Regions from separate parts of the Undibacterium sp. TC9W genome, predicted to be linked through region 1. Evidence: riboswitches for the same ligand, from Rfam matches in the RefSeq annotation. Region 1 holds a riboswitch; the other holds the start of a gene.
The links. A riboswitch is a leader RNA that binds a small molecule or an ion and turns the genes downstream of it on or off. The one in region 1 is predicted to bind thiamine pyrophosphate.

Region 1 (14,994 bases):
CAAAAATAATGACACAGACTTGACTTCCGTCATGACGCAAAAAAGAACCAGTCGAAATTAATCCGGTACGGTGCATCCTAAGCTTTTCAGCAGCGCAACGCCCTCCCCATTTTTAGTGATTTTCCTTCCATAACTCAGCTTCTAATATTGGCAATACAGAAAGCAAAAATATCAATAATGTCGATGCAAGCAAGGCTGATGAATACGCAAGTTCAGACATGAAGATTTGGTTTCTGAAAATAAACTCCGCAACGAAAGAAGGACTTATCATGCCTGCCAATACCAACATGGAAATCAAGTATTTTTTTGGATGGAAGCCAGATTTACCAGATATCCGGGATCGTAGCTATTCGGCATCATTCGAATTGCTCAACAATTTGCCGGCCGCAGTAGATTTGCGCCCACTTTGCCCACCTGTAGTATCTCAAGGCAATCTGGGCTCGTGCACGGCAAATGCCATTGCCAGCGCGCACTACTTTTGTCAACTGAGGGAAAAGCGAGAATTTGCTTTCCAGCCCTCGCGTTTATTTATTTATTACAACGGTCGCCTGCTGGAGGGAACACAAGGCTCAGATAGCGGTGAATACATCCGGGATGGATTTAAAACGATCGCCAGTGAAGGTGTTTGCCCAGAGACCAACTGGCCATATGACGTCAGTAAGTTTTCCCTCGCGCCAGACAAAGAATGCTATGACAAAGCAAAAAATTACCAGTCAATACAATACGAGCGCCTGACACAGTCACTAAGCCAATTCAAGGCTTGTCTTGCAGATCAATATCCTTTTGTTTTTGGATTCACTGCCTATGAGAGTTTGCGGAGTGAAGAAGTCAGAAAAACCGGCAAACTGAACCTGCCAAATGGCGGCGAGAAAACCATCGGTGGTCATGCCGTCATGGCTGTCGGCTATGACGATGCCACACAATGCTTCATTGCACAAAATTCGTGGGGCACCGACTGGGGAGACAAAGGCTATTTTTATATCCCCTACTCCTATGTCACGGACAGAAATCTGGCCGACGACATGTGGACTTTGCGCTTGGTCGAAGTTTGAAGTCCCCCTGCATTTACACAATAAAATCTTCCGGGAGAACATCATGTCAATTCCAAACTATAGCAAATACCTGGCCGGGGTATTTGTGATTTTGCTTTTACAAGCCTGCTCTATACCAATCAAAAAAATCGAAGCCCCGGCACCGATCGAAGCAATAACTAAAACCGGGTATACGTCGAAACAAAAAGAAACAGATATCACTGCTTATCAGAAAGCGATTGGAGAAAAAGACGCCTCAGCAGCAAAAATTATCCGTAATCGCATCGTCTTGAGTATACGCAGGGAAATCGAAGTCAATTACTCTGCATTTGAAAGAAGCATGTTTGAAAACCGTGCCCAGACAGAGGTTGGCGCAGACATACTTGAACTGGCCTTGTCCACTGCTGCCACATTGACCGGTGCCGAAAGGGCTCGTAAGAATCTGACCGCCTTGCTGACAGGCGTCAAAGGTTCAAGACTGTCAATCGACAAAAATTTCTTTGCAGATAAAACCTACGGTACGCTGGTGGCACAGATGCGGGCATCTCGTGCCAACATCAGTGCTGACATCTATAAAAAACTTGCCCTTCTCAGCGTTGAAGAATATTCGCTGGAACAAGCAGAAATTGACCTGGTCAGCCTGTTTAATGCTGGAACGCTGCATGAGGCAGTTATTGCAGTAGCCAACAAGGCCGGTCAAGACGCGGTCAGCGCAGAAAAAAATGAAAAAGATAGTGCCAATCTGGTGCTTGATGCCACTGCGGATGACTTTAATCAAATCTACACATTGAGAAAAAAACTCAGAGAGATGTACTTGAATGGTGACATCGCTGGTGCGAAAAAAATATTGAAAGCACTGGACAGCAACATGCCTGCCAACATCAGCAATGACGATGTCTGGAAAAACCTTGATGCTGAATTGAAAAAAACCCAGTCGAACAAAGCCTATCTCAAAACATTGCTCGACGCATTTAATACAACCAAATAAGGAGACCATCATGGACGCACAAATCAGTGGAACAAAAACTTTACTGGCCCAGCAAACTGCCATCAATTTTTCTGAACAAGCCAACAACGTCAAGCTTTTTTCTTATCATGCTGGCAATGAGCCATTTAACAATGTGGTACTGCATGAAGTTTCGCTTGCTGAGGAAATTATCCCTCTGGAACTGGTCGAATTATCAGAAGATAAGACGATCAACGAACTTGTTGCAACATACAAGGAAAAAAACAAAAGCTTGTTGTTCTTCAACGCAATCTATGTTGAAGGTAACAAAAAAATGGTCGCAGGCTTTCGTTAAACTCAATAATCTGAGTTTGCAATGAGAATGGCGCGCTGTCGCTTTTCACTCAAATGCGACAGCGTTCGTAAAGTCAAAATAAAGCCGCATCGGTTTCGTGTTAAACTAGTCTCAACGCTAGGGGTCCTGGGGATAATCATTTCCGGGTGAGAGAGTCCCTTCTACCTGATCTGGATAATGCCAGCGAAGGGAAGCGCAAAGTCCCGGTCCCTCCTGCTTCTTTGTTTGCTCCCGCGCTGTCATCCACAACGCATTAAAAGCAAACCAAGAGCACATCATGTCTGACTTTACTGTACGCCCATACTTTTTACGCCCCACCGCCATTGCCTTCTCGATTGCCCAGGCTTGCCTGTTGCTGTCATCTGCGCATGCCCAGAGCACCGCAGGAAACGACAAATCCCTGCCTGAAGTGACCATCACTGGCAGCAAAGGTACAGAAAACAAGGTGGAGCGCAGCAAAGTCACCGGTTTTATTGATGGGGCACTGCTGGATACGCCTAACTCAGTCAATGCCTTTAGCACGGCACAGATGCAAGACCTGCGCATACGCCAGACTACCGATGCGATGAAATATGACGCCAGTGTCAATGATGCGTATAACGCCATCGGTTATGCCGAGCAATTCTCCATACGTGGTTTTGCCCTGGATAATTCCAGCAGCTACCGCAAGGACGGTTTTGCGATTCCTGGTGATGCTTCCATTCCTTTGGAAAACAAGGAGCGTGTAGAAATACTCAAGGGTATAGCAGGCTTCCAGGCTGGTTTTGGTACGCCAGGCGGCATCATTAATTATGTGACCAAACGCCCTGCCAGCTATGCAGTTCGCTCTGCCACATTTGAAATCAGTGAACGCGGCACTGTATATGGCGCAGCGGACATCAGTGATAATTCCAGTGACAAGCAATTTGGCTTTCGCATCAATGCAGCGGGGGAACGCCTGCGCTCTTATGTCAAAGGCGCCGATGGTAACCGCCAATTTGTCTCTGCCGCATTTGACTGGCACATCACACCACAAGCTCTGTTGCAAATCGATGCTGACTACCAGCACAAATCACAATTGTCAGTGCCGGGCTTTCAATTATTTAATGGCACTGATTTACCACGGGGTGTTCCTGCGGACCTGATGCTCAATGCGCAACCGTGGGCAAGACCGGTAGATACCCGCAACAGCAATCTTGGCCTGCGTTTTGAATATCAGATTAATGCAGACTGGCGCGCCAGTGTCTCAGCCAACAAACATGAATTCAAGCGCGATGACTACACCGCCTTCCCTTATGGCTGTGGTGCAGCCAATCTGTATCCGGGCTATTGCGCGAATGGTGACTATGATGTGTACGACTATCAAAGCGTGAACGAATCCAAATCACTGTGGGGCACGCAAGCGCTGCTGAATGGCAAACTCAATGTGGCTGGCATGCAGCATGAGCTGGCTGTTGGCCTCAGCAATTCACAGCGTAAAGATTATTTTGGTGACTATGTGTATGACTATGCGGGCAGCAGCAATTTGTTCCGTCCTGTCAGCGTAATGCCATCTGCAAATAAAACCGGCCCGGCTTTGCTGCGCCGTACTGACAAGGAATGGTCAGCATTTGTACAAGACATTATCAGTCTGCAAGACAATCTGAAACTGCATCTGGGTCTGCGTCATCTGAACATCTCGCGCACGCAACTTGATAATCCGGGCTATGACCAGAACAAGTTTCTATCGACGGCTGCGCTGGTGTTCAAACCAGTACAGCAAGTTTCTATGTATGGTAGTTTTGCCCAGGGCCTGGAACATGGCGGCATCGCGCCATTCGGCACCAGCAATGCCAGCCAGATGCTGAACCCCGGCAAATCCACACAAATTGAATTTGGCGTGAAGGCCGATGTGCAACGTGACCTGAGCTTGTCTGCAGCCATCTTCCGCATCAAGAAGCCGCTGGAATATACCAATAGCAGCAATACCTATGTCAGCAATGGTGAAGCCCTGCATACTGGCCTGGAGCTCTCTGCCCAGGGCAAGCTGACATCGCAACTGAATCTGGGTGCAAGCATCACTGCACTGGATGCCAAACAGCAAAACACTGGCATCAGCAGCCTCGATGACAAGCGCGTCATGAATGTGCCACGCTTTAAATCGACAGTCTATGCAGATTATGCGATAGCTGAAGTCAAGGGTTTGAATGTGAATGCAAGCTGGCAATACGCCAGCAGCAAGGCCTTCAGCCCGGACAATAGCGTTACCGTGCCTGGCTATCACGTTGTCAATCTGGGGGCCCGCTATGTAACGCAAATCGGCAATACGACCACTACCCTGCGCTTTAACATCGACAATGCACTGGACAAGTTTTACTGGCGTGATGTGACCCAATCTCTGGGTGGTTATTTATTCCCAGGTGCGCCGCGCACTTATAAAGTATCAGCACAATTTGATTTCTAATACGGCATGATCCTTTGAAAAGCGATGTCAGCTTATCTGGCATCGCTTTTTAATTGCCCGCAGTACTGCCATTCAATACTTTTCAGTCTATACGTGGCATTAGATACAGACTATGTCATCCTTATAGCCCGCATTCAGGCAAACCTATGAGTAAGGACATGATGAATACCTTCAAGTATATTTTTGTGATCGCAGGCAGTCTGCTCGCCAGTCTTGCAAGCGCAGATGAAGTATTAAAATGCCGCGCCAATTTCCCTGATTTTGGGAATGGCAAGCACCAGTTTGAAATACAGATAGACAAACTGGCAGATGGCAAGCTGGCAGGGAAAATTGATGGTAAGCCCGCCAATCAGGATATCAAGATGAAAGAGTATCTGATATCACCTGCACTGGACTATGAGACAGATCCGTACTCAGACGCTTTTGGCAAGCTCAATGAAGCAGAGACCGCCCTCATTCATATCCATAAATTGCAACAAGACCCGTATGCCGGAGAAAAACCGCTCGTTTCATTCCTCCTAAAGGAAGTGAGCAAGGTGCATTATTACGATATGGTCGGTGGTGCAGGCAGTAAAGCCAACAAATTTGGTGGCACGATACTTTTCGAGGCCTATAACAAATCAGGCAAGCGCCTGGGTAGCGTGTTCAGGTCCATCATGGTGGCGGATTGCATTTGATTGCATTTGCTTACCCCAGCTTGCCAGATACAATTCGTGAGGGCAAGGAGTGGTAAGCAGTACGCAGGAAAATTACACGTTCGCCCTGACCAGAAAATCTATGCCTATCTCACGCCAGGCTTCAATTTCTTTTTGCAGCCAGTAAGCCACTGTGGGGTGGACACTGACCCAGTCGCGTTTCATTTCAAGCTCAACCCTGCCCTTCATTTTCAGGCGCACATCTTCAAAATCAATTTCAGCGCGTGAATGCATGAGCATCACTGCCAGACGCAGTGCCAACACCGCCTTGGCAAAATCCTGGTCAGCCAGACCATCACCGACCTTGCGCAGATTGCCTTTCTGACTGAGGATGAGCTTGCTCATCACTCTTTGCTCACGTGTGGTAAAGCCCGCCATGTCGGCATTCTCTATCATGTAAGCGCCGTGCTTGTGATAACCGGTATGCGAGATCGCCATGCCGACTTCATGCAGGGTTGCACTCCATTGCAATAAGCGCACATAGGTGTCGCCAGCAGGTTTCAATTGCAAATACAGGGACTTGACCATGTCTGCGACGCGGTTCGCCCGCGACATATCAGTACGGAATAAATTCGCAAAGGATTCGACGGCAACTTCACGGCGGTCGCGCCTGGTGGCGCGCAGGTACAAATCCCACATCACCCCCATGCGCAAACCTGCTTCTATAGGCAGCAAGACACTGATATTAAATTCTGTCATCAAGCCTATCAGTATGGCCAGCCCACCCACTACCATCGCGACTCGCTCAGGCTTGATGCCGCTTAACTCCAGTTGATCTATCTGCCCGCATTGGACGCAATATTGTTTGAGTGCATTCAGGCTCTTCAGAGTCAGGCTGCCATCACCGAGGCCACCTTTACTGATGGCATCAGAAATCGCCCGCATGGTACCTGATGAGCCGTAAGCCTTGCGCCAGTGTTGTGGCTGGTAAGGTGGCGCCGCATCTTCAAACATCGAGCGGGCCGACAGAATGGCAGCTTCAAATGCGGCATCCGTCAAACGTCCGTCAGGGAAGAAACTGGCACTATGCTTGACCGTACCTATGCTGAAGGATTCGACCTTCAAAATCTCATGCCCATGCCCGAGTATCACCTCAGTCGAGCCACCACCGATGTCAAGGACCAGGCGACGCTCGCCTGGCACTGCCACGGCATTCGATACACCGATATAGATCAGACGCCCTTCTTCTTCACCAGAAATTACCTCAATCGGGCAACCTATGGCAGCCTCGGCCAGCGGCAATAATTGCGCGGCGTTTTTTGCGATGCGTATGGTATTGGTAGCGACCACCCTGACGCTTTCTACCGGATAGGCATTCAGAATTTCACGAAAGCGCGCCAGGCAATTAATCGCCTTCTGCATAGCATCTGGCGTCAGGTTGCCATTTTTATCCAGGCCCGCTGCAAGACGTATCGGGTCGCGCGCGCTCTTGATGACTTTGATGACATCGCCTTCATGCCTGGCAATGTGCATGCGAAAACTGTTGGAACCCAGATCAACGGCGGCCAGCATGTTTTCTATCCTTTACTGAGTGTGAATATGACAATCAAAAAACGCACCGAAAAAACAGGTGAATTACAGAATAAGCATAAATGATATTAATCATTTTTTATGACCATACAGTGACCTTGATAAACTGCGGTGGTCTGAGTGCCACAAATTGCTCAAGACTGTACAAAAAATCTTCTCTGCATGGCTTCCAGCCCTGTGGTCTTCAGCACTTCAGCCAGACGTTCTGCTGGCCGTTTGGCTGGCAAGCCCTTGTATTCTGCCACGATGAGCTCGTTTTTCATTGAATGCTCCCATCCTACCAGTTCTGTGACCCTGACCTGATAACCATGCGCCTCAAGTTGCAAACAACGCAGTACATTGGTGATCTGGCTACCGAACTCGCGCGTGTGTATGGGGTGACGCCACATTTCTGACAAAGGGTTATTTTTTACTGCATCACCCTTGGACTTGCGCAACTCTGCCGCGACTTCTGCCTGACAACAAGGTACCAGTACCATGAACTGGGCCTTCTTCTTGAGGGCAAACTGTATTGCATCATCTGTCGCTGTATCGCAGGCATGCAAGGCCGTGACAATATCGATTTTTTCTGGCAGAGCCGATGAAGTAATCGAATCGGCAACAGATAAATTCAAAAAAGACATGCCCGGAAAATCCAGGCGCTGTGCCAGTTCGGTGGAGCGCCGCACCAGTTCATCACGTGTTTCTATGCCATAAATCCTGGCCTTGCTTTGCGCCTGCTCAGATTTGAAGAACAGGTCATACAGGATGAAGCCCAGATAAGACTTGCCCGCACCATGATCCACCAGACTGATATCGGCATGGTCTTGCTGCAATTTCTGCAATAGAGGCTCTATGAATTGGTACAGATGATAAACCTGCTTGAGCTTGCGGCGGCTATCCTGGTTCATCTTGCCATCACGCGTGAGGATGTGCAGCTCCTTGAGCAACTCCAGCGACTGGCCAGGGCGTATTTCATGCTTTTCCGACTTATCCGCAGGGGCGATACTGGCAGTTTTCTTTTTCATGGCTTTCATTCATCGTGCACTAACATAAGGTCCAGCATGATAAGGCATAAGCACTTACCCGACAAAAAAAACAGGCTTTCGTCATACACAGTCGATGTCAAATCAGGTCGTAATTTACCTTAACAGTCTTTCAGAGAAATTTCCCCCTCAAAAGCATGGATGACACAGTCTGTGTCAATTACGCAATTATCAAAGGGCAAGCATGCATCATGGCAAACAATTAGGGCAAATAATAAGGGCAAACAATTAGGATAAATAATAGCCTATTAACGATTTAAGCTTTGTCCGTCACCAGCAGGATGGGTGACAGCAACACACACCACCCTGATCAATAAGCAAGGACACCCTATGAGCACCATCGCCAAAATCGAAATTGAACCGACAAACCCCTCCGATCTGAAACGCCGCAGTTTGCTACAACTGGCTGCAGGGCTTGCCGCAACAGCAACGGCAATACAAACAACAGCGGCCATTTCATCTCAAGCCACTCCAGCTGCAACAGGCAAGCCCGGAGACTTTCACTTCTTGTCTGGCAACTGGAAAATCAAACACCGCCGCCTGAAAGACAAGGAATGGGATATTTTTGAAGGTGAAGCCAGTGTCATTGAAATACTTGGTGGCGTTGCCAGCGTAGAAGAACTGCGCATCCCCGCACGCGACTTCAGCGGCATGGGCCTGAGGCTGCTCGATACAGAACGCAAGTTATGGGCTGACTACTGGGTCAATGGAAAAAATGGCGTATTGACCCCAGCACCATCCGTGGGCAGCTTTGTTAATGGCGTAGGCACCTGGGAATCAGCATACAAGGACGGAGAACAAGCCATACTGGTACGTGGCATCTGGGACCAAATCACCAGCAATTCCTGCCGCTGGTACCAGAGCATCTCAAGCGACCAGGGGCAAAGCTGGCAAGAGAACTGGGTCATGCACTGGCAGCGCGCCTGAAGCGCTTACAATCAAGGACTACGGTAATTTAATGCGCCGCAGCCCTGGAAAATACATTCATGATAATCACACCAGCCATGATGAAGGCGATACCAATCAGGGCAGGCATATCCAGTTTTTGCTCAAACAAAAACCATCCTATAAGAGTAACCAGCACGATGCCAACGCCAGACCAGACTGCATAAGCCACACCCACAGGTATCACACGCAGAGTCAGGGACAGGAAATAAAACGCCAAACCATATCCCAGTACCACTAAAACTGATGGCCACAATCTGGCAAACCCCTCGCTCGCTTTCAATGATGAAGTAGCGATAGTTTCAGCAATGATGGCAATGCCTAGTAACAGCCATTTATTCATAATGCCAGCTCCTGAAGTTGTTGCAGGTAAGTCGCCCAATTGAAATACCAGCGACAATACTCAAACTCAATTTATTGAGGAAATGCCAAATGCAGAAAAGCAAAAAGCCAACCCCATAAGGTTGGCTTTTTGCTATATATCTTGGTAGGCCGTGCGGGATTCGAACCTGCGACCAACGGATTAAAAGTCCGCTGCTCTACCAGCTGAGCTAACGACCCAAAATTATTGCAACTGCTAAAAAATTTAAAGACTTAGTAACACGACCCAAGTCTTTGTGATTCGTGGTAGGCCGTGCGGGATTCGAACCTGCGACCAACGGATTAAAAGTCCGCTGCTCTACCAGCTGAGCTAACGACCCCCGAAAGACCAAAATTATAGTATGTTCCAGGTACTCTGTCAACGGCGTTACTGGAATAAGAAAGGACAGGCCTGTCAGGCAGGCCTGATTTTCCTGTCCTGCCATAGGGAGGACAGTATGCAAGGCAGGAGATTTTGGCGTCGCCGTTCAGCAACGCCGCTATGAGGCTAGCTTACTTCAATCCCGCCAAACGATTTTTGGCTGCCTGCGCAGCTTCAGTATCCGGGTATTTGGCCAAAACGCTTTCCAGCACTTTTTTGGCCGCAGGTTTTTCTTTGAGCTCGATATGGCAGGCGGCCATATTCAACAACGCATCAGGTGCTTTGGGATGATCTGGATAATTTTTTGCTACTTGCTGCATACTCAATATCGCGTTGCGGAAGTCGCGCTGGGTAAAGTAAGAAAGCCCCAGCCAGTATTGCACCGATCCTGCATAGGCGGATTGAGGGTAGTTTGCCAGGAAGTTGGTGAAGGCAGGAACAGACGCCTTATAGTCGCCAGCCTTGAACAAAGCCGCAGCAGCTTCAAAGGTGCGCTGCTCAGTGGGATCTACAGTCGCCTCCTGGCCATCGACTGTCACGCGCTTGGGTTCCAGCTTACGGACTCGATTATCGAGATCCACATAAAAATCCTGCTGGCGCTTCTGGGCATTTGTCACATCATTCGACAAGACTTCTATCTGGCCGCGCAATTTGGAAATTTCTGCGCGTAGCGCTTCATTTTCATTTGCCAGCTCCAGTGCAGTGCCCTTGTCTGCCTTGGTCTCCAGCCTGGAATCCAGCCTGGCGTTGACCGCATCCACTTTTGCCCGCAAATCCAATATGGCTTTGCGCGCCTCATCATCGTCAAATATACCGGCAGACGCCATGGTAGGCAAAAATGCGCAAGACAGCGCGGCAGCAAGAATGGTGGTGCGTATGGAGTTAAGTTTCATGGCAATCTGAAAAAATGAATACGCGCTGCACGCTCGCATCCCGAATTATTGCTTCACACGATCATTCGGGGCACCAGCACAAAATGCAGCGCCAAATACAAAGAAAGCCTCAACAGAGGCTTTCAAATACCGGATTACTTGTACAGAATATCTGCGCGACGGTTTTCTGCCCAGGAGGCTTCGTCACTACCAGTTGCCTTTGGTTTTTCCTTACCCAAAGAAACTGCTTCGATTTGCGCATCGGACACACCCAGCAAAGTCAGTGATTTGCGTACAGATTCTGCACGCTTTTGACCCAGCGCCAGATTGTATTCACGGCCGCCGCGTTCATCGGTATTACCTTGAACCAGGATATTACGGTTCTTGTTCGTTGCCAGAAATTTTGCGTGTGCATCAACCACTGGTTTGAACTCTTCTTTGACGGCATAGCTATCATAGTCAAAGTACACGCTACGTTTGGCCAATGCGCCTTGAGTCAGCGGATCAACAGTCGCGGTGACTTGTTTCACAGTGTTTGTATCTGCGCTGGCTGTTGCCATTGTATTTGTGGATTTATCTTCGACTTTCTTTTCTTCCAGTGGCACTTTGGAAGCACAGGCTGTCATCAGAACAACGCTGGAAATCAAGATCGCCAGGGTTTTGGATTGGGATGTAATACGCATTTTCTCTCCTGATTAATCAAATAGTAAATACCGCTTATTTCATGAAAGGACCCCAGGTGGGCTCCCGAAAATCTCCGGCCTGAACCGGTAATTTATATTTCACCTTGCCATCAATCGACACTACTGCCAACTCGCCACGACGCCCAGAATCGGTTGCGTACATGATGTAACGTCCATTTGGCGAGAAACTCGGTGACTCGTCCCTGGTGGTATCAGACACTCTTAATTCCTGGCCGCTGGCCAAGTCCAGTACATATAACTGGAACTTGCCATCACGACGTGAAATATAAGCCAAAGTCTTGCCGTCGGGGGATATTCTTGGGGTGATATTGTATGATCCAGTAAAAGTCACGCGTTTGGGGTCTCCACCGCTTGCACTCATTTTATAGATTTGCGGGCCGCCACTCCGGTCACTGAGAAAGTAAATCGACTGACCATCGGCAGAATATTGTGGCTCGGTGTCAATCGAAGAACTGGAGGTCAGTTTTTGCAAATTGCCACCACTGGCACTCACTGTAAATATCTGCGTCTGTCCGTCACGCGACAAAGCCACAGCCAGCTTGCTACCATCGGGCGACCACGCGGGGGCCGAATTATTACCCTTGAAGTTGGCAACTTCAGTCCTATCTCCGGTGATCAGGTTTTGCACGAGGATCACTGGTTTGCGCTTTTCAAAGGAAACATAAGCAACCTTGGTACCATCTGGCGACCAGGCTGGGGAAATGATTGGTTCAGAAGACCGCAAGGCTGGTATTGGCCCCTGACCGTCAGCATCAGCCACTTCGAGGCGGTATTCAGCGCCAGCCTTGGTTACGTAGGCAATGCGCGTAGAAAATATACCGCGCACACCGGTCAATTTTTCGTAGATGTCGTCAGCAATTCTGTGTCCCGCCAGACGCACCCTGCTGGGTGGTGTAGTCTGGGAGAAGCCGGACAGGGTGCTGGATTTCACAGTATCAAGCAGTTTATAGCGGACATCAAAGCGACCATCGGCCAGGCTTTGCACACTGCCCACAACCAAAGCGTAGGCACCCTTGGCTTTCCAGTCACCAAAATTGATTGGAGAATTTTCGTTCAGGGCCACGTTGGCATCAATGATTTTGAAGTAGCCACTGCGACCAAGGTCATCCTTGATGATGCTGGTAACTTGTTGAGGACTTAGTGCCTCGTCTGAAAAACCTGCAATGGCAATGGGAATCTGATTTGAGCCCACGCCCGCAACTTCAACCGTAATTTGCGCATAGACAGGGCCAAGACCAAACCCGGATAAATTAGTAACGGTAACAATTACCGCGGTCACTGCAACTTTTTTAAAAATGGACATCATTGGTGTTTATTCTTCCTTCATACGATAAACCAGCTTCACGCTAGGCGGAACTTGACCAGTTTTGTCACGTGGAAATGGGGCAGATTGCGTAATGCCCGCTGCAACCGCTTCATCAAAACTGGGAATCCCGGAGGATTTAACTTTGCGTATTGCACCACGGAGTGATCCATCTGGCAATAGGTTAATCATGTATTCCACTGTAGGATTACCCGCCGTGCTATCGATTCCACCGAAAATTGTATTGGATCTGACCTTGGCTGCGATCTTTGCGCCATAACCTGGATCACCGCTGTTATTGCCAGTAGATTTTTCGCTGGTGCCAGAACCGCCGCTACCCGCATTTGCGGCCTGTTTGGTGACACGTGCCATTTCTTCTTTAAAGGATTTATCGCTTTTTTCTTTTTCTTTGGCGGCCAGTTTCTTTTTCTCAGCTTCCTGAGCCAGTTTTTCTTCCTTGCGTTTTTGCTCGGCAAGTTTTTCCTGCTGCTCTTCCTTGCGTTTTTTCTCAGCGAGTTCGCGTTGATGCTCTTCTTCTTTTTTCTTTTCGAGCAATTTACGCTTTTTTTCCTGCGCCAGGGCAATTTCAGGGTCTTCCTGACGCACTTCCTCCTTGACTGGCACAGGTTCTTTCGGTTTTTCTTCCACGACAGGCTCTGGAACAGGAACGGGCTTGGGGGCAGCTTCACGGGTGGTCGTATCCCAGACCTCCGCCTCTACTGCGCTGCTTTCCTTGTTTTGCCAGCGCACACCTATCCATAAAAAACTTAACAAAACGACATGCACAAGGGCGGCCAGCGCTATGGATCGCAATTGCCCCTTCTGATGCTGATGAAAATCCGGATGTACTTGCTTGGAAACCTGATTCATAGTCATTAAGACTTTATTTGCCCGACTTGGTTCCGGAAATGTTGACCATGTCAGTGACAAAAAATGCACATTAAAGTTGTAACAGCTGAAATTATAAACCGCAAAAGACTTTTTCCTCATAATTCGTACTGAACTACGATACCCAGCATCTTTGGCGTCTTTGCATAGGCCTTTATATATTAACGCATAAGAAAAAACCAATCCGTGTAAAATTTGTAAGTGATTTGCGTATGTGCTAAAACTCATTTCATCAGCAGCCTCAGGATGAATTAAAGGCGGGCTAGCCTGTCTATATTTTGCACATCCCTGGGTTTGCGCGCTAACAATATCAAAAAAAATAACATAAGATTATCGATTTAAACACGCCGAGGACTATCATGTCGCACTTACCCACCCCAGGTGCCGTCATCTATGCCAAGAACCTGAGCAAGCTCAGCGGTTTTTACGAGCAAGTCCTGCGGCCGACCGCCACCCACGCAAATGACGACTATACGATTTTCGAGTTGCCGCATTTTCAGTTGGTTATTCATGCCATCCCGCCGCAGATTGCCAACACCTTCGAAATTTTGGTCCCGCCACAGCCAAGGTCAGACACTGCGATCAAATTAATGCTGCCTGTTGCCAGCATCAGCAAAGCCAGGGATGTGGCCGCCAAGCTTGGTGGCAGGATAGATGCAGAGAACTACGAATGGGAATTCCAGCATTACCGCATCTGCGATGGCTATGACCCGGAAGGCAATGTTATCCAGCTCAGGGAACATCTATCCAGATAAGTGCCATAAAAATCCTGAATGTTTGCGAGCTAACTTGAAACTTTCAATGTCATCGCATGTCCATCCAGTTCTTTACAAATTCAAGGACATGACAATGGACAGCGCAGATAAGCTCAGCAAGATCACGATTTCTTTACATTGGATCACGGCAATAATCATCATGGCTCTATGCGCTATAGGCTTATATATGACACGTGCCGAGGCCTGGGCTTTGTACCCGGTTCATAAATCCGTGGGTGTGCTGGTTTTATTTGTTGCCCTGTTGCGCGTTTTCTGGCGCATCAAAAATGGTTGGCCAGCAGCGGCGGCAGACTATACGCAGCTTGAACAGCGCCTGGCAAAAATCATCAAATGGGTGTTGATCATTGCCACACTGGCCTTGCCCATGAGCGGCATGCTGTTTTCTGGTGCCAGCGGTCATGGCTTTGGCATCTTTGGTCTGGTCATCGTGCCAGCCCAACATATGCCAGGCAACCCGGACCAGGCATTGGCCTATAGCGAATTCTGGGCTGAGACTGGTGAAAGCTTGCACCAGACAGCTGGCTACATCCTGATTGCAGCGATACTCTTGCATATAGCTGGCGCGCTCAAACATCACTTTATAGACAGAGATGCTACCTTGAAGCGCATGCTTGGCAAGTGATTGAGCGTTTAACGCAGCATCATTCCATGTTCAAGCTCAGGCAAGACTGACGGAGGTGAACGATCTGGCTTACTTGCAGAGCTCTTGAAGAAAATATCATTGGCCAAAAAAATGAAATTTAAAGACCTCGCGACGACG
Region 2 (14,994 bases), on a different contig from region 1:
TGCCTTAAAAGCAATAATTTCAATGCCATTTATTTAACATCGATAATGTCGGACAAGCGCTGAAAAATTACATTATTACCAATAAAAATGAAACAAAAACAAAATTGCAAAGGTCGCCTTAGGCGACCTTTGCAAGTAAAACTTTCTATCTACAATCAGAATGCGTGCAATACGCCTACTGCTGTACGTGTTGCAGAACTATTGCCTGCACCAATGATGCCCAGTGCCAAGGAAACATCTTGTGCATTAACAGAACCAGCTTTTGCATATGTCAGGGAAGCGTAAGCAGTTGTACGTTTGCTGAATGCATATTTACCCAGCAAGATGTACTGATCAGCTTTACCATCGATATCGCCAGAGCGTTTGGTATTGTAATAGGCAGTAGTCAATGTTGTCTGATCAGACAAAGTGAAATCTGCGCCCAGGCCTATGACAGCAATCTTGCGGCCATTTGCGCTTGGCAATGCATCAATCTTCACATTGCCTTCAACTTTATTGCTGGAGTAAGTACCACGCAACATCACAGATGGAGTGATCTTGAATTTGGCGCCACCAGCCCAGCCAGACAGATTGGAGACATTGGCATTGTCACGCAGTTTTGCGTAAGACAGGGCTGCACCGTTTGTACCATCTGTGAAGAAGCCGGACAGACCAGCATAGTTGCTCGCAGTATTGTCGCCTGCTTTTTCACCGAAGCCGTACATAAGCGCGCCGCCGAAACCGGACATCAGAGGAGAAACGTATTTGATGGAATTGTTTTGACGCAGAGCAGTACCGCCCTGGTTAGTACCGAAGCCACCAAAGAATGCGCCAGCATTCAAGGCGCTGAACATCACGTTAGGATTGGAACCTGCGTGTGCCAGGCTGATAGGATCAGCCAGACCGACAGAATCCACACCCAGAATATTGTTACGGCCCAGAGTGACTGTACCGAAATCACCAGACAAACCTACCCATGCCAGACGATCAAACAGGGATGTATTGTTACCGGCCTGATTAAATACGTTACCGCCAAAACCGGCACCTGCAGTACCTGTGTCATTGGCCAGTGTGCCTTCCAGATTGAAGTTAGCTTTCAAACCGCCGCCCAGGTCCTCAGAACCTTTGATACCCCAACGGGAGGTCAGTAACTGACCAGCATCCATGGAGAATTTGGAACCACCAGTTGGTGTCTGGTTGGTAGTAGCTACAACGGCTGCGTCGATAATACCGTAGATGACGACTGAAGATTGTGCGGAAGCGGTTGCTGCAAATGCGCTCAAGACTGCGAATGCCAGTATCGATTTTTTCATTGAAAGCGTCTCCAAAATTATTAATTTATGCGGCCACACCTGAAAAGCTTCGGCCATTATTTTACGAATTTAGTCTTGCCAAGACTTCGAAACCTGCTGATTAAGAAGCTAGGTTCCATTGAAACAAATTAAAGGAATTTGGGCAAAGAGAATTTGCGAACGATCGTTTTTAAGCAAATTTTATGTGGTGTTATCGCAACAAGCATCTACTTTCTTATTATTACAATCTTAAGTTTTCTGTAGGTTTCCAGACTTGGTCTGATGGCGCGTATCCTTAATTCTTCCTACAATAGACACTATCCAGTCTGGTATGGCTCATCGCTCCATCATTACATGCTTAAAAACAATATGAATCTTCCAATAACATTTCCCAGTGTCAGCCTTGACCAAATGATCAGCAAGTTTGACCGCGCCTTGCGTGTGGTCAGCGGCCAGGCCATGTCCAGGCGCACCTATCCTGGACATGATATGCCCGATGGCAATTTGTCCGAACAGGAAAAATCCCATAGTGCAGGTTTGATGCGCGTTAATCATGTCGGCGAAATTTGTGCCCAGGCCCTATACGACTCTCAGGGGGCAAATGCGCATACGGAAGATATACGACAGCAGTTCGAGCATTCCGGTGTAGAAGAAGAAGACCACTTGGCCTGGACGGCAAAAAGGTTGCATGAACTGAATTCACATACCAGCTTCCTGAATCCACTGTGGTATGCCGGGGCCTATGCCTGTGGCACACTAGCCGCCAGGTTTGGTGATGCCGTCAGTCTGGGATTTGTTGTTGAAACAGAAAAACAGGTAGAGGCACACCTGGCCAGCCATCTCAAGAAATTACCGGCAGAAGACCAGCGCTCACGCGCAGTAGTAGAACAGATGCGCGTCGATGAAATTGCCCACGGTGCGGCAGCACAGGCTTTGGGGGCCAGCACCCTGCCTGCTCCCGTGCAGGCAGGCATGAAACTCATGGCCAAGGTCATGACGACGACGGCTTACTATATTTAAAGCCTGAAGGTCTTGAAAAGCAAAGGACTGAAGAGGGCCAGCCTATAAACTTGAGCAACTGAAACAACCGGGCAACTGAGCAACGAACACGCAGCCCCTGGACTGCGCGTTCGTCTTTTGCTTATATTTTTTCCAGCTTGGCGATGCTCAAGTCCAGCTCCTTCATGCCAAACTTGCCGAAATTAATTTGTGCTCTGAGGCTGCCACTGCCGCCACCGCCATTCAGATTCACAATGACGCCCTCACCAAATTTGGCATGCTCCACATTCTGGCCTATGCGCCAAGTCATGGCGTCATTACTCTTCTTGAAGGTCTGAGCAATACGATTCGCGGCATCGTCAGGCGCTTCATCCCAGGCGGACTTTTTATTTCCAAACCAGGTCGGCTGTACCCGTGGTGTCAGCCACTTCAATGATTCTTCCGGCAACTCATCAAGGAAGCGGGAACGCATGTTGTAACGGGTCTGGCCATGCAGCATACGGGTTTGTGAAAAACTCAGGTACAGGCGTTTGCGCGCCCGTGTAATCGCCACATACATGAGGCGGCGTTCTTCTTCTACACCACTGTCTTCCTGCGCACTGTTTTCATGCGGGAACAAGCCTTCTTCGAGACCGGTAATAAATACCGCATCAAACTCCAGGCCCTTGGCGGAATGCACCGTCATCAACTGCATGGCATCTTGCCCGGCCTGTGCCTGGTTGTCACCCGCCTCGAGAGAAGCATGCGACAGGAAGGCTGACAGCGGTGACATCACCGTTGGCAAGGCCGCGTCGGCATCGATGATCTGATCACCATTCTCGCTCTGCAGTAAAACAGCCGCACTACTGGCAGGGCCGGCAAAGGCAGGTGCCTCCTTATTAAAGCCTTCTTCTGATACGAAAAGGGTGGCAGCGCTGACGAGCTGCTCCAAGTTTTCTATGCGGTCTGCACCTTCTTTTTCAGTCTGGTAATGCGTCAGCAGACTGCTGACTTCCAGCACAATCTTGACCATCTCGGGCAAGGGCAGGTTCTGGGTTTCAAAACGTGCACCTTCGATCAATTTGACAAAGTTCGCCAGAGAAGAACCAGCCTTGCCAGCCACATAAGGTACTGCCGCATACATGGAAATATTCTGCTGTCTGGCGACATCCTGCAATTGCTCCAGCGAGCGCGCACCTATGCCACGGGTAGGAAAATTTACCACGCGCAAGAAGGCAGAATCATTGTGCGGGTTATCCATCAATTGCAGATAGGCGATCGCATGCTTGATCTCGGCACGCTCGAAAAAGCGCTGGCCGCCATAAACGCGGTAAGGGATATTCGCCGTGAACAGCGCATGTTCTATGACACGTGACTGCGCGTTCGAACGATACAGTATCGCAATCTCGCTACGCAGCGAACCTTCACGTATCAGGTTCTTGGCCTCTTCTATGATCCAGTTGGCTTCTTGTATATCGCTACTTGATTCCATGATGCGCACCGGCTCACCATGACCAGCATCCGTACGCAAATTCTTGCCCAGTCGCTTGCTATTGTGTTCTATGAGTACATTGGCACTATCGAGGATGTGGCCGTGCGAGCGGTAATTCTGCTCCAGCTTGATCAGGTTCTGTACCTGAAATTCACGCTCAAAGGCGGACATATTGCCGACATTGGCACCACGGAAGGCATAGATACTCTGGTCATCATCACCGACGGCAAACACTGCACCACCTTTTTTACCACCCTCGCCCGCCATCAGCTTCAGCCACTTGTATTGCAGGTCATTGGTATCCTGGAACTCATCGACGAGGATATGGCGGAACCTGTCCTGATAATGCTCACGCAGCGGCTGGTTGCGGCTCAGCAATTCATAGGTACGCAACAGGAGTTCAGCAAAATCAACCACACCTTCACGCTGGCATTGCGTGTCATACAGATCATACAAACCAACCAGCTTGCGGTTGAAGTCATCATAGGCATCGACTTGCGCTGCACGCAAACCCTGGTCCTTGGCACCATTGATAAAATACATCAGGGTCTTGGGTGGGAACTTTTCATCATCGATATTGTTCGCCTTCAGCAAACGCTTGATGAAGGATAACTGGTCGCCAGAATCAAGAATCTGGAACGTCGATGGCAAACCAGCATCGCGATGATGGGCGCGCAAGAGGCGGTTACACAGGCCATGGAAAGTACCTATCCACATGCCGCGTGTATTAATCGGCAACATGGCAGACAAACGCGTCAGCATTTCCTTGGCGGCCTTGTTTGTAAAGGTCACGGCCAGTATGCCACCGGGCGAGACCTGACCAGTCTGTATCAGCCAGGCGATGCGGGTAGTCAGCACGCGTGTCTTGCCAGAACCGGCACCAGCCAAAATCAGGGCAGACTGCGCCGGCAAGGTCACGGCAGCCAGTTGTTCGGGATTTAAGTTGTGGAGTAAATTTTGCATAGGCAGATTATACGGGACTATGCCTGCCAGCCTGTTTTCCACTCCCTGAGTCAGGCAAAATCAGGCAAAATTTATTGTCGGCAGGCTTGACAGGCCTGGCTGCACGCGCAGATAATCATTTCAATCGCAATAGAAATTTCATCCACATTTCATTATGCAAACTCAAGTCAAAGATCAAGTACACGCACAAAGCAGCACTGCTTTGTGTATGGTCTTTGCTAAAGCCAAGAAACAGACGCTCATCTGACCGGGGCGTGCTGTCCCGTCAGGTGAGCTGACAGGATGGCAAAAACGGTACTCTCCCCCTTTGCGCTGTATGTCAACTCCCTGCGGGTCTTTAACCGGTCCACAGGAGAACAGGCATGTCCAGCAGCAATAATAGCAATAGCAATTCCAGCAACACTCATATTGAATCCATTCATCACAACAGGCGCGACGATTTTTCTGGCATCTGGGTCGCTCTGATAACGCCATTTTGCAATGGCCCGGACGCGGCAGTGGATTTACCCGCACTGCAGGCGCTGGCAAGCAAGTTGATCAAGGAAGGTGTCACGGGCCTGGTCGTCTGTGGCTCCACCGGCGAAGCAGCCGCACTCAGTGAAGAAGAACAATTGCAAGTGCTGGATGCGGTGTTGGCCGTGGTATCGCCCAATCAAGTCATCATGGGCTTGAGCGGCAATCATATGGGGCAAGTCTTGCACAGGCTGGCAGTCATAGGGCAAAGACAGCTTGCTGGAGTACTGGTCACGCCACCGTATTACATACGGCCATCACAGGCGGGCATCATGCACTACTTCAATGAAATTGCCGGGGCCTCTGCTGTGCCGGTACTGCTGTACAACATCCCTTACCGCACGGGCGTAAATATGGAATTACCCACGCTGCAGCAATTGGCAAAACATCCGAATATCGTCGCCATCAAGGATTGCGGCGGCAATCTGCAAACCACCATGCAACTCATCACCGACGGCGACATACAGGTGCTGACCGGAGAAGACCATGAATTATTTTCTGCTCTATGCCTGGGCGGTGCAGGCGGCATATTGGCGTCTGCCCATCTGCGGCCTGATCTTTTCATGCGCTTGCAAGCATTGGTCTCTACAGGTGAGCTGGCACAGGCCAGGCGTATTTTTTATCGGCTGCTACCGGTCATGCTGGCCCTGTTTGAAGAACCCAATCCGGCTCCGCTGAAGGCTGCGCTGGCAGCATTGGGGCTCATACAGGCTAATCTGCGCGCGCCCATGCTGCCAGCAAGTACCGAAACTACGGACAAACTCTTAAGCAAGATGGCACAACTTGACCTCATTCAATAGCACATTGCCTTGGTAGTGCAAGCAAAGGATAATGCGATATCAATAATTTCTTTCGGAATAATATGCGACGTCTGCCTCCTTTGTTTGCCGTATTCGCTCTGCTGGCAACAAGCTTGATTTTCCATAGCCGGCCTGCTGCTGCCATGACCATGCTGCGGGCAAATGACACTCTGATTTTATATGGCAGGGTGGTGGCGGACGATGCGCAACGCTTTCGCCGTAATCTGTCTGGTGGTGAAGTACACAATGTCGTGCTGAGTGAAAGCCCGGGCGGTGACCTGAATGCAGCTTATGGCATCGCGCAATTGATACGCGGCAGGAAAATCAATACCGCCGTTCAGGGCAATTGCTTTTCTTCTTGTGCCATCATCTTCATGGCTGGCACCGAAAGGCGCATGCTGGATAGCAAAAATCTGGCGAATACAAAACTAGGTTTTCACGGGCCACATAATAAGGAAACCCATGAAGTCAGTACCGAAGCCATACCCAGATTGCGTGAATGGTTGCTCAATGCCACCGATGGCAAATTCCCAGATGCATTGCTGGACCAGGCCATGTATATCAAAAGCGCCGGTGACATGATGTTTTTCCATTATCCGGGTGCAGACAAAAAAACAGGCAATATCCGCTTTTGTACCGCAGGCACGCTAGACCATCCACGCAAATGTGAAACCATTGAAGGTTACGATGTCGTCAGCGTCGGCATCCTGACGACGGCAGAATTATTAAAGGTTGAGGAACTGGACCAACAAGCCGCTGGTGGCAAGGAAAACCCTGTGGCTACTGAAAACCTCAAGCAATAAAGATCACCGGGATATACCGCGAACCTGTCTCTTACTTCCGCCTGATGTAAAAAAACTCAGTCGCATCGTATCTGCATTCATGCGGTATATCCAGGGTAGAAAAATCACCGCGCATACATCTCCATAAAATTTCCTTTTCCCCTTCGTAACGGGGTGCCAGATAAAAAGTCTGTGCTATGAAGGGAGCAACATTCATCGTGACAGCGATCAGGCCATGCCTCTGGTCAATTTCTATACTCTTGACATAGTCTGGTAGCTGGGAATCAAAACCGGCCTGGGCGATATTTTTAGGGAAAGCCTGATGAGCAAGAATATAGTCGCCAACTCCCTGGGAAACGTCTTTTGCAATATTCACCGCGTCAGCAACGGCGTGACGGCCATGCGACACCAGCTCTTTCCTGATTGCTTCATTTTTAGCGTCAAGCTGTTTCCTGGCGACCTCTCTTTGTATGTCAGGATATTTTACAGCGCCGGCTAGCGCAATCGTCAGCGCATACAGGCTGAATGCAACAAGTGTCCAGTTCCGTTGTGCGCTCTTGAAATGCTCCAGACTATCCCAGTAAACGTTTTGCCAGGTCCATAGTCTTGCGTTGCGGCCAATTTTGACAGCGCAAAAGAAACTGATGACAGGGCTAAAAAGAATCAGCAAAACCATCCATCTTTTGCCAATGCTGCTTATGTTATTAAGCCCGACCACGCTAGCGACTATGGGAGCCACGAGAAGAAAAAAACTGATCCAGCGTTTGTGACGGGCTGTCCAAAAAATCGCCAGCAAAAATGCACCCCATGACCAGCCAGCCACACCATCAGGTGCCGGGTAAAAATCCCCTTTACCCGAAGTATTGTCTTTGCCCACCAGCTGTCTGCTGGAGATCATTTGTGGTTCTGGATTTGCTGGAAAGCTGTTCGCGCTCATGGGGACTAGATAATTGGTCGGCTTGGAGACCGAAGTATATCTGAGGTCCCTGCATCTCTTCGAGCAGTTTTTGAGCCAGCCGACAAATGGAATCCTTCACGCAGACAAGATAAGCAGGCAAGCTAAGCAAATGAGCTAAGCAAACAAGCTGGCAAATGCCCGAGCCGCCTGTTGCGGCTGCTCTGCCATATACACACTGCTGATCACCGCCACCATGTCAGCCCCCTGGGCAATCAGGGGCTGACAGTTTTCCAGCGTCATGCCACCGATGACGACATTGGGCACATCAAATTCCCTGACTGCATCTCCAACTATACTGGCGGGTGTGGTCACTGCATATTTCTTGATACGGGAAGGATAGAAACCACCAAAGGCAATATAACTCGCATCACTCTGAATGGCGCTACGAGCCAGTTCCAGGTCGCCATAGCAGGACGCACCCAGTATTTTGCCCGCGCCCAGCTTGGCTCTGGCATCGGCCACTGAGATATCCGTGCCGCCTACATGCAGGCCATCGGCATCAATATCGAGGCAGAGTTGCAGATGGTCATTGATGATGAAGGGCTTGTTAAAGCGGCGGCAGAGTTCCAGCAAGGCCAGTGCCTGTGTCTTGCGCAATGCATCGCTGGCAGTCTTGTGGCGGTATTGCACAATATTTGCACCGCCCAGCAAAGCCTGTTCGGTGACTTCAAGCAGCTTTGCCGTATCGTCCCAGTCGGGGGTAACGATGTACAGGCCACTGAGTTGATGCTTGCTCAAATTATTCATGATTTCTTTCTTGTAGTCGGAACTGGCTGACGTGCCGGAATGAGCTGCCCAGCGGCAATCGCATACGCATGTTGCAAACTCTGCTGGGTATAGCTTTGCGCCTGTAGCAACGCCACAGGCAAGCTGGCGCCAATTGCCAGTTGCCCGGCTATCGCCGATGCCAGGGTGCAGCCACTGCCGTGGAATTCACCAGGCAAACGCGGCCATAACCATTCTTGTGCAGTCTGCCATTGTCCATGCTGGAACCAGATATTCTTAACCTGCGCTTCTGTTGCATGCCCACCTTTCAACAAGACATCCGCCTCACAGGTTTGCATGAGGTTTTCTACCTGTGCCTGCATATCCATACAATGTGGTGACAGGCGTTTCAGTTCAGGCAGATTCGGAGTGATCAGGGTTGCGACTTTCAGTAAAGGCTCAATCGCCCCTACCGGGTTATCGAGAGAAAGACTATCACCATGCCCGCTGCCCAATACAGTATCAACGATGACTTGCAAATCAGGCTCTTGCAGTTTCATCTTCTGGATAAAACTGGCAATCGCCGTCGCATTTTTTTTATGTGCGACGATGCCCAGCTTGACGACCTTGACCGGCATTTTTGCCACCAGGGTCATTGCTTGCTGCAAAATGATTTGCACATCAACGGCATGCACGGCATAGGCATGATCATTGTCTTGCACGGTCAATGCAGTAATCACCGGCAGGGCATGTGCACCCTGCGCAGCGATCGCTTCTATGTCTGCCTGTATGCCAGCACCACCGCTGGGATCATGCCCCGCAAATACCAGCACACAGGGGCGCGTAGTTGTTTTCATCAAACGATCATCAAACGAATATCAGACTATGCGGCCAGCCATAGGAGACGAAGGCGATGCTGCAAACTTGCGTGGCATGCGTCCTGCCAGAAAAGCTTCTCGCCCGGCTTCGACCGCCAGGCCCATGGCGCGCGCCATGCGTACCGGGTCTTTGGCACCTGCGATGGCGGTGTTCATCAACACGCCATCGCAACCGAGCTCCATGGCTATCGCTGCATCCGATGCAGTACCTACGCCGGCATCCACCAGTACCGGTACTTTGGACTGTTCGATAATCAGCGACAGATTCCATGGATTCAATATACCCATGCCTGAACCTATCAATGAAGCCAGCGGCATGATGGCAACGCAGCCTATGTCTTCCAGCATGCGCGCCTGTATAGGATCATCGCTGCAATACACCATGACATCGAAACCATCCTGCACCAAAGTCTTGGCAGCCTTCAGGGTCTCGGGCATATTCGGGAACAGGGTTTTCTCATCGCCCAGTACCTCCAGCTTGCACAGCTTGTGGCCGCCCAATAATTCGCGTCCGAGTTGCAAGGTATACACCGCATCTTCAGCGTTGTAGCAACCGGCTGAGTTTGGCAGTATGGTGTATTTGCTTGGTGGTACTACGTCCAGCAAGCTCGGTGCATTCGGGTCTTGTCCTATGTTCACACGACGGATCGCTACCGTGATGATATCGGCTCCGCTGGCTTCTGTTGCCAGGCGGGTTTGTTCCAGGTCTTTGTATTTACCGCTACCAACCAGCAAGCGGGAGCGGTAGGTTTTTCCGGCTATGCTTAAGCCTTGAGTGTTTTCTGTGTTCATTGCTCCATCTCCCAATTCTAGAATATTGATTAGCTATTGACTCCTTCCCCTTCAAGGGGAAGGCTGGGATGGGGATGGGGTTCGTTAGCAAATGCTGGTGTCGCTGAATCGACCGAAACCCATCCCCACCCTAGCCCTCCCCTTGAAGGGGAGGGAACGTCCTCAGTCTTATTTATGCTTTTCTTGATTCACATGCCGCCAAATTTCTTCCATCACAGCATTAGCCTCACTCAGTACCTGATTATTCCAAAAGCGTAAGACAGTAAACCCTGCCTTCTTCAGCACTTCAGTTCTATGCATGTCATAGGCCTGTGCTTCAGCGTGCTGTCCACCATCAACTTCAATCACCAGACGCTTTTCCAGACACACAAAGTCCAGTACAAAATGCTGATATGGATATTGCCGTCTAAACTTTGCACCTAACTGCTCACTGCGCAAGCCTTGCCATAATTTTTTCTCAGCGTCGGTCATGTTTTTACGCAAGACCTTTGCTGTTTTGATTAAATTTTCGTTGGCGGCGTTTTTCATATTCCGATCAGCTTAGATTTACTATATCCCCTCCCCTTCAAGGGGAGGGTTAGGGTGGGGATGGGGTTCCATCGCAAATAATGTAAGAATTTTACGACCGGAACCCATCCCCATCCCAACCTTCCACCGCACCGCTTGCAAGCGGCTTAGAAATTTGTGGCGCAAAAATCTCCTCTTGAAAGGGAAGGAGTTAAAAAAATCAACCTCCGCCAATCGCCCTCACCACATCAACCTTGTCATCGACTCGCAATTGATGTTCGGCCCATTGCGACTTCGGAATAATCTGCCTGTTCACTGCCACCGCAATCGCCTGCTGTGACAGGTTCAATTCCGCAATCAAGTCACCCAGCAGCGGACTCACCAGTTGCCGCTTCTCTCCATTGAGCTGTATCTCTACCATGGCTATTGTTTCTTGTAGATTTCCGCGCCGGATTTGATGAACTCAACTGCCTTGACTTCCATGCCCTGCTTCAAGGCCTGGATTTCGCTGATACCTTGTGCATTGGCATAGTCTCGCACCTCCTGTGTGATCTTCATCGAGCAGAAATGCGGGCCGCACATGGAGCAGAAATGGGCGACCTTGGCAGAATCCTTGGGCAGGGTTTCATCATGGAATTCACGTGCCTTGTCGGGGTCTAGGCCAATGTTGAACTGGTCTTCCCAGCGGAATTCAAAGCGTGCCTTCGACAAAGCATTGTCACGTATCTGCGCACCGGGATGGCCTTTTGCCAGGTCGGCTGCATGAGCAGCAATCTTGTAAGTGATGATGCCGTCCTTGACATCGACCTTGTTAGGCAAACCCAGATGTTCTTTGGGTGTCACATAACACAGCATGGCAGTGCCATACCAGCCTATCTGGGCTGCACCTATGCCGGAAGTGATATGGTCATAGCCAGGGGCGATATCCGTCGTCAAAGGGCCCAGGGTATAGAAAGGCGCTTCATGGCATTGCTCAAGTTGCAGGTCCATGTTTTCTTTGATGAGGTGCATGGGCACATGGCCAGGGCCTTCTATCATGACTTGCACATCATGCTTCCAGGCGATCTGTGTCAGTTCGCCCAGGGTTTTCAATTCACCTAACTGCGCTTCATCATTGGCATCATAGATAGAGCCTGGACGCAGACCGTCACCAAGGCTGAAGGACACGTCATAGGCTTTCATGATTTCGCAGATATCTTCAAAATGCTCGTACAGGAAGCTTTCTTTGTGATGCGCCAAACACCATTTCGCCATGATGGAACCACCACGCGAGACGATGCCAGTCAAACGCTTGGCGGTCATTGGCACATATTGCAGGCGTACACCTGCGTGGATGGTGAAGTAATCTACGCCTTGCTCAGCTTGCTCAATCAGTGTATCGCGGAAGATTTCCCAGGTCAGGTCTTCTGCCTTGCCATTCACTTTTTCCAGTGCCTGATAGATGGGCACTGTGCCAATAGGTACGGGGGAATTGCGGATGATCCATTCGCGGGTTTCGTGGATGTGCTTGCCGGTGGAAAGGTCCATGACATTGTCGCCACCCCAGCGTATTGCCCAGGTCATTTTTTCGACTTCTTCACCGATGGAAGATGTCACCGCAGAATTGCCGATATTGGCATTGATCTTGACCAGGAAATTACGGCCTATGATCATGGGCTCGATTTCAGGATGATTGATATTTGCCGGGATAATCGCACGGCCACGGGCGATTTCTGAACGCACGAATTCTGGCGTGATTTCTGCAGGGATTGCAGCACCAAAAGACTGACCCGGATGCTGGCGACCCATGACTTCTGCCAGCTTGCTACCCATAGGGCCTGAGGCTTTCAGGTTTTCCAGGTATTCTTTCCTGCGCAGGTTTTCGCGTATGGAAACAAATTCCATTTCTGGCGTGATGATGCCCTGGCGCGCATAGTGCATTTGCGAGACATTTTTGCCTGCCAGTGCGCGGCGCGGCAGGCGTTTGAGGTTGAAGCGTAGCTCTGCCAGCTTGGGATCATGCAGACGGGCGATGCCGTATTCTGATGTAGGACCTGCCAGTTCTTCAGTATCATTGCGCTCGGCTATCCAGGCACCGCGTACGGATGCCAGGCCAGAGCGGATATCGATTTTTACTGCAGGGTCGGTATAGGGACCGGAGGTGTCATACACATAGATAGGCGGATTTTTTTCCGAACCAAACATGGCTGGTGTATCTGACTGACTGATTTCGCGCATGGGTACGCGGATATCGGGTCGGCTGCCCTGTATATAAGTCTTGCGTGAATTCGGCAGTGGCTGTATGGCTGCCTCATCTACCGTGGCGGTAGCGGACAAGAATTGCGGGTTGGCGTTCATTTTGGCTCCTTTGCTTTGTTGGCATGGAGCCAGCAAAGGAGTTTCCAAAATCAAAATGTGCACGCTGAAGGCGCGTGGCAAGAAGTCTTTGGCAGCTTCCCTTCGCTGGCATTATCCAGATCAGGTTCGAGGGTATTTCTCACCCGCCAACAAGATTGATGGCAGGACCCCTAGCATTTTTTCTTCGGGTTCCAGAAACAAATCCAGAACCGCGACGACGGCAGATTATACGACTTTTTTAAACTCAGGTGCTTTATTTGATGGTGCTGGCCAGTTCTTCATCAGATACCGTTGCCGACGCAACAAGATTGCCTTCTGGCAGTTTTACCGGTCCATGCACCTCTATCAACTCGACCATGCCAGCCTTGATCGCAGCCGACAGATCATGATCGAGTACGGGCAAGGCTTCTTCATAGGCGATCAATAATCTGCTGACGCCATAGGCGCGGTTGCGGCCATTGACCTTGCCCAGATATAAGGCCATGTCAGCAATTTGCAGGGCTTTTTCCCAATTGCAGATGACTTCTGGCAAACCGGAAAATGGCAGGCTGATGAAACCGGCAGTCAGGGTGACAGGGACACTGGCACCATCAGCCTGAATATTTTCTTCACCTATGCTGCGCAAGATGCGTTCAACCAGTCCCTTAAGCTGTACAGGGTTCGAGCGTGGCGAATAAATCAGGAATTCTTCACCACCCCAGCGCAACACCATGTCACTGTCACGTACGGTACTGCGCAAACGGCGTGCCACTTCTATCAGTACGGCGTCGCCAGTGGCATGACCAAAGCTGTCATTGATATTCTTGAAGTGGTCGATGTCCATGAGTATCAGGCAATCAGGGTTATCAAGCGCATCTTCACGCCTTTCACCCTCAGGCAAGATGGCCCTGCCCTTCATCATATCGACAAAAGAGCGGCGGTTATACAAACCTGTGAGAGGATCACGCACCGCATGAAATTCGAGTTGCTCATTGACTTCACGCAGTTTTTCATTGGTCTTGCGCACTCGCCGGTACAGGAAGAAAACCACCACCCCCACCATCACCATGATGACTGCAGCCAGCATCAGCACAACTTGCTGCAGTTGCCGGTTTTTGATATCGGCATCCTTGAGCTGGTTTTCACGCGCCAGCAGTTCTATCTGTTTTTGCCTTTGCTGGGCATTGAATTGCTCTTGTAAAGTGGCTACAGCACGCGCCCGGTCAGAGCGGAATAATTCATCGCTGAGTTTTTGTTGCTCGCGCACCGTCGCCAGTGCCTCTTTATACATATCGGCGGCTTCATACATATTGCCGATTTCACTGAGCAGGTTTTCCACATCCGACTTGGAGCCGGTTTCCATGAAAAACTTCTTGGCTTCATTGATGTAGCCTATGCCCTGGGCGAATTTTTTTTGCCCTGCCAGTGCAAACCCGATATTCGCCTTGGCAATAGCGATCGCAAAAGGATCATTCACGGCCTGGGCTTTTTCCAGTGAGAACCTGGCGGCGCGTTCAGCCTCAGTAAATTTGCGTACATGCAGGTAATAATCGGCAATATTGCCGAGTGCTGTGGCGGCTACGGCAGGCATGCCGGCATCGGTGGCTATCTGCAAGACGGTCTTGTAGGCCTCGAGTGCTTCATCATGACGCCCCAGGTCTATCAGGGCCAGGCCACGTGTCATTTGCAGCGAAGAAGTGATTTTGGGCGAGTCTATGCCGGGCAACATTGCCAGGGCCTCATTGGTGGTTTCCAGCGCCTTCTCTGCATTATGCATATTCAGGTAGAGTCTGGCAATGGATTCCATGCGGTACAGTTTGGCCTGTGCGCTGCGGCGTGGTACCTGGTCAGCCAGCTTCAATGCTTCAAGAAAATAGGGCAGGGATTTATCAAAATTGCCTATCGCCAGTTGCACCATGCCAAAGGCGATATTCAAACGCATGAGCACTTCTGCATTTTTTGAATCACGCAGGCTTTGCTGTATATCATTGAGTTTCACCAGCGCCATGGCGAACTTGCCCTGATCCAGCATCTGAAAG

Region 2: another riboswitch for thiamine pyrophosphate. It lies ahead of thiC (phosphomethylpyrimidine synthase ThiC); the one in region 1 lies ahead of ACO0LN_RS00195 (TonB-dependent siderophore receptor).

Annotation. Positions count from the first base shown of each region.
Region 1 is NZ_JBMPPJ010000001.1:26,842-41,835, reverse strand. It holds gene ACO0LN_RS00205 (C1 family peptidase) at 270-1,052, shown strand; gene ACO0LN_RS00200 (hypothetical protein) at 2,030-2,332, shown strand; TPP riboswitch at 2,442-2,541, shown strand; gene ACO0LN_RS00195 (TonB-dependent siderophore receptor) at 2,610-4,754, shown strand; gene ACO0LN_RS00190 (hypothetical protein) at 4,916-5,431, shown strand; gene ACO0LN_RS00185 (Ppx/GppA family phosphatase) at 5,504-6,961, opposite strand; gene ACO0LN_RS00180 (class I SAM-dependent methyltransferase) at 7,114-7,986, opposite strand; gene ACO0LN_RS00175 (hypothetical protein) at 8,335-8,931, shown strand; gene ACO0LN_RS00170 (SMR family transporter) at 8,960-9,292, opposite strand; tRNA gene ACO0LN_RS00165 (tRNA-Lys) at 9,435-9,510, opposite strand; tRNA gene ACO0LN_RS00160 (tRNA-Lys) at 9,575-9,650, opposite strand; gene ybgF (tol-pal system protein YbgF) at 9,823-10,584, opposite strand; gene pal (peptidoglycan-associated lipoprotein Pal) at 10,719-11,246, opposite strand; gene tolB (Tol-Pal system beta propeller repeat protein TolB) at 11,281-12,570, opposite strand; gene ACO0LN_RS00140 (TonB C-terminal domain-containing protein) at 12,580-13,686, opposite strand; gene ACO0LN_RS00135 (hypothetical protein) at 13,818-14,213, shown strand; gene ACO0LN_RS00130 (cytochrome b) at 14,308-14,856, shown strand; gene ACO0LN_RS00125 (GNAT family N-acetyltransferase) at 14,968-14,994, shown strand, end outside.
Region 2 is NZ_JBMPPJ010000004.1:19,721-34,714, reverse strand. It holds gene ACO0LN_RS06110 (porin) at 156-1,292, opposite strand; gene coq7 (2-polyprenyl-3-methyl-6-methoxy-1,4-benzoquinone monooxygenase) at 1,641-2,291, shown strand; gene ACO0LN_RS06100 (UvrD-helicase domain-containing protein) at 2,413-4,704, opposite strand; gene dapA (4-hydroxy-tetrahydrodipicolinate synthase) at 5,067-6,017, shown strand; gene ACO0LN_RS06090 (hypothetical protein) at 6,080-6,820, shown strand; gene ACO0LN_RS06085 (DUF2628 domain-containing protein) at 6,852-7,736, opposite strand; gene thiE (thiamine phosphate synthase) at 7,872-8,504, opposite strand; gene thiD (bifunctional hydroxymethylpyrimidine kinase/phosphomethylpyrimidine kinase) at 8,501-9,319, opposite strand; gene ACO0LN_RS06070 (thiazole synthase) at 9,341-10,132, opposite strand; gene ACO0LN_RS06065 (endonuclease domain-containing protein) at 10,301-10,660, opposite strand; gene thiS (sulfur carrier protein ThiS) at 10,860-11,060, opposite strand; gene thiC (phosphomethylpyrimidine synthase ThiC) at 11,063-12,976, opposite strand; TPP riboswitch at 13,057-13,158, opposite strand; gene ACO0LN_RS06050 (tetratricopeptide repeat-containing diguanylate cyclase) at 13,230-14,994, opposite strand, start outside.